2 regions of the Clostridium sp. TJA085 genome follow, and region 1 is predicted to be linked to the other one. Evidence: a T-box and tRNA genes for the amino acid it is inferred to sense, from the RefSeq annotation. Region 1 holds a T-box; the other holds one or more tRNA genes.
The links. The T-box of region 1 lies ahead of argS (arginine--tRNA ligase). A T-box ahead of a tRNA ligase gene usually reads a tRNA of that ligase, here a tRNA-Arg.
Positions count from the first base shown of each region.

Region 1 (2,211 bases):
AGACATTTGCATTTTAATAAGTTATATATTTCTTGAACATCTATATCATTTAAATTATAATTATGTTCTATATCAAGGGGATAGCGTTTTCTAGACCTGTCTATTTTACTAAGGCATTTAATAGTACCACCTACACCAACTATAGAAGGGGAATCGCAATATTTAATCCAAGTACATTCTTTTAAGCATGATATAATTTTACTTTTTGCATTTTCAATATTATTATTTAATATTCTATCTTGTAATTCATATTCATATGTAAGGTTTAAAGTACCTACAGGAAGTGAATAACAATTTTTAATTTCGCCATCTTTAACCCAAGCTAAATGAGTTGATAATCCTTCTATATCAACTAAAAGATAATTATCGAAGTAAGTTGTATTTGAAACACCTAAGAAATTAAAATATATTTCTTTTTCTATATCTAATACAGTTATATCTATACCTAATTCATCCTTTATTAATTTAAATAACATAGAGCTATTTGAAGCATTTCTATAATCTTCAGTAGCAATAGCAATTATTTTTTCGGCACATGATATTTTGCACATAGACTTAAATGTTCTTAAAGTTGATAAAGCAGTATTTAATTTATCAGGTGATAACTTATCTCCATATACTAAATCTTGGCACAGTCTAATTGATGTATTTAGTTCATCAATCGGTCTAAAATAACCATCGTCTTCAACTTCGTTTAATGTTAAAGTAACTGAGTTAGCGCCTATTTCAATAACACCAATTCTTCTCATAATAAACTCCTTAAAAATAAGATTTAAATATTTATATAGTATACATTATACAACATTTTTTTATTATATGTTATATATAATAATATTTAACTATTTGTTGACATTATTATAATTATATATGTATAATATAATGAAAGAAAGTAAAATATAAATTCTATGAAGAGGAGAGTAGGGTAATTAATTCTTTTTAGCGAATAAGGAGTTTGGTGTAAGCCTTATAGATAGATTACTTGAAGAGAGCCTTGGAGAAGCGCCTGAAATGAGTAGGGAGTGCCGCAAATTTAAATCATTTGCGTTAACAAAAAAGAGTGGCATTACTTTGTGCAAAAAGAGTGGTACCGCGGAAATTTATGATATTATTCCGTCTCTTATTTTATATAAGAGGCGGTTTTTATATTTTACGGAAAATATTAAGGAGGATTAGAAAATGGATTACAAACAAATAATAGCAGAATTAATTAGCAAACATGTAGATTTAGATGTAGAAACAATAAAAAAACTTATAGAAACACCACCAAAGCCAGAAATGGGAGATTATGCTTTTCCTTGCTTTCAATTAGCAAAGGTTATGAGAAAAGCTCCAAATATGATAGCTGAAGAATTAGCTTCAAATTTAGATAAAGAAGGTTTTGAAAAAATAACAAATTTAGGACCATATGTTAACTTCTTTGTAGATAAGGCTGCATTCACTAAATCTACAATTGAAACTGTATTAAAAGAAGGCGATAAATATGGAAGTTCAAAGATTGGAGAAGGAAAAACTGTATGTGTTGAATATTCATCACCAAATATAGCAAAACCTTTCCACGTAGGACACCTTTTTTCAACTTCAATAGGTAATTCACTTTATAAGTTATTCCAAGAAGAAGGCTACAATGTAGTTGGAATAAATCACTTAGGAGACTGGGGTACTCAGTTTGGTAAACTTATAGCTGCTTATAATAGATGGGTTGATGAAGAAGCTTTAGAAAAAGATCCAATAGGAGAATTATTAAGAATATATGTTAAATTCCATGATGAAGCAGAAAAAAATCCAGCATTAGTTGACGAAGGAAGAATGCACTTTAAGAGACTAGAAGATGGTGAACCAGAAGAAACAGCACTTTGGGAAAGATTTAGAGAATTAAGCTTAAAAGAGTTTAATAGAGTATACGATCTTTTAGGAATAAAATTTGATTCATTAGCAGGTGAAGCATTCTATAATGATAAGATGCAAGTTATAATCGATGAATTAAGAGATAAAAATTTACTTACTGAGAGTAATGGAGCTCAAGTTGTTATGCTTGATGAATATAATATGCCACCATGTATAATATTAAAAGGTGATGGAGCTACTATATATGCAACAAGAGACTTAGCAGCTGCAAACTATAGAAAGAATACTTATGACTTCTATAAATCAATATATGTAGTTGGAACACCACAAGCATTACACTTTAAACAATTCTTTAAAGTATTAGAA
Region 1 is NZ_JBZEEZ010000001.1:962,595-964,805, reverse strand. It holds gene AC4FQW_RS05015 (Ppx/GppA phosphatase family protein) at 1-749, opposite strand, end outside; T-box leader at 897-1,121, shown strand; gene argS (arginine--tRNA ligase) at 1,177-2,211, shown strand, end outside.

Region 2 (2,211 bases), on a different contig from region 1:
GTATTAATATTATATGCAATAGGGCTTAGGATAAAATGAAGTAGGGGTAAAAATGGGAGAAGAGAAATATAATTTTAAAAATTTATCAAAAGAAGATATGATATTGATTATAGATGAACTAGAACACAAAAGAGAGATGCAAGAAAAATTTATACTTAATATATCTCATGACTTAAGATCTCCACTAAATGTAATTATGAGTGCTAATCAAATGTTAGAAAATATTAGCGGTTTGATAGATAAAGAAAAAGAATATTTAAAAATGTTAAAGAGAAACAGTTATAAAATGTTAAAACTTATAGAAAATTTAATTGATATAACTAGACTAGAAAAAAACTACTTTAATATAAATAAAAAAAATATAGAAATAGTTAGTTTTATTGAAAGTACAATAGAGTCTATTGATAGGTTCGCAAAACAAAAAGATTTAACATTAGTTTTTGATACAAACAAGGAAGAATGCATTGTAGCGGTTGATCCTCAGGCGCTAGATAGAATTTGTATAAATCTAATATCAAATGCAATAAAATTTTCAGATTGTGGATCTGATATATTTATATACTTAGTTATTGATAATAATTATATAAATATAAAAGTATCTGATAATGGAATTGGAATAATGGATGAAGAAAAATCTAAAATATTTAATAGATTCGTTCAAGCAAGTAGTAATAAAGAACAAAAAGGTAGTGGTATAGGACTGGATTTAGTTAAATCGTTAGTTGAGTTACATGATGGTAATATTATTGTGGAAAGTAAAATTGGTGAAGGGTCTACTTTTACTGTTACTATACCAAATATTAAAATTGATAATGAAGAAGTTAAAGTAAGTAAAAATGCAGATAAAGTTCAATTGCTTGAAATTGAGTTTTCTGATATATACCTAAAATAAGCTATTATAATTAGAAAGATTAATTTAAATTTTAATCTTTCTAATTAATTTGCTTATTTTAAATTTGCACTACATAAATTTTTGTGTTAATATATTTTTGATAATAAAAAATATGGGGCGTTAGTTAAATGGATATAACATACCGCTACGGACGGTACATTATGGGTTCGATTCCTATACGCCCTACCATAGGTTATTAGAACTTCAAAAGTTTTAACTTTTGAAGTTTTTTTTGTTGCTAAATTTAGTAAACTGTACATACATAAAAGAATATATTATAATTAAAATTATTGGTTTAATTTAGTTTAGAAGATATTCCTAGATGTTTATAAGGCTTGGGAGGTATATTTTGATAAAAGGTTATAAAATTAGTGTTATAATACCTGTGTATAATGTAGAAGATTACATTAGTGAAACACTAGATTCATTAATGAATCAAACTATTAAGGATTTTGAAATAATAATAATTAATGATGGGTCTACAGATAAAAGTTTAGAGATTATTGAAGGTTATATGAATAAACATAAAAATATAGTTTTAATTAATCAAGAGAATGGTGGACCTAGCAAAGCTAGAAATAGAGGAATTGAAGAGGCAAATGGTGAATTTATAGTTTTTATGGATTCAGATGATTTGATGCCAGAAGATTCATTAGAAGTTAGATATAATTTAGCAAAAAAAAATGAAGCTGATATTGTTGTTTGTGGTACATATAAATATGATGGAAAAGAAAAGTGGCCAATGAAAAAGCACTTTTTAAAAGAAGGTATTAAAGATATAAAAAAAGATTATGATTTACTTTGGACTCTTGGTCCTTGTAATAAAATTTTTAAGTCAAGTCTTATCAAAGAAATACGATTTCCTGAAGATATAAGGTATTCCGAGGATCAGGTTTTTGTTATGACTGTATATATTAAAGCTTTAAGAATTTATGCAACAAAGTATGTTTGCTATTATTACAGAATGAGGAACAATCCTAAAGAATCATTAACTCAACAAATCCAAACAAATTCAGCTAATGTAATAAATCAAGTCCTTAAGTCTTGGCGTTTAACAGAACAAGAGATTAATTTTAATATAAAAGATAAAACAGTAGCTACTAATCTTAAAAACAAATATTTTTATAGATTAACTAATATTGATATATGGCCACCTTTTAGATTAGCTATGTTAAGTAGTGAAAGAAATATATCGATGACTGCATTAAAAAATTTAAATGAATTATTAAGTAATGTAGATATAGAACAAATTAATAGTATAGGGAAAATAAAAAGATTTGTTTTTAAGAATATTATAAGAAATAATAAAATTTTAGATG
Region 2 is NZ_JBZEEZ010000005.1:145,006-147,216, reverse strand. It holds gene AC4FQW_RS12070 (sensor histidine kinase) at 53-892, shown strand; tRNA gene AC4FQW_RS12065 (tRNA-Arg) at 1,007-1,081, shown strand; gene AC4FQW_RS12060 (glycosyltransferase family 2 protein) at 1,242-2,211, shown strand, end outside.
Region 2: it has a tRNA-Arg gene. The T-box ahead of argS (arginine--tRNA ligase) is inferred to sense a tRNA for this amino acid. The anticodon was not compared.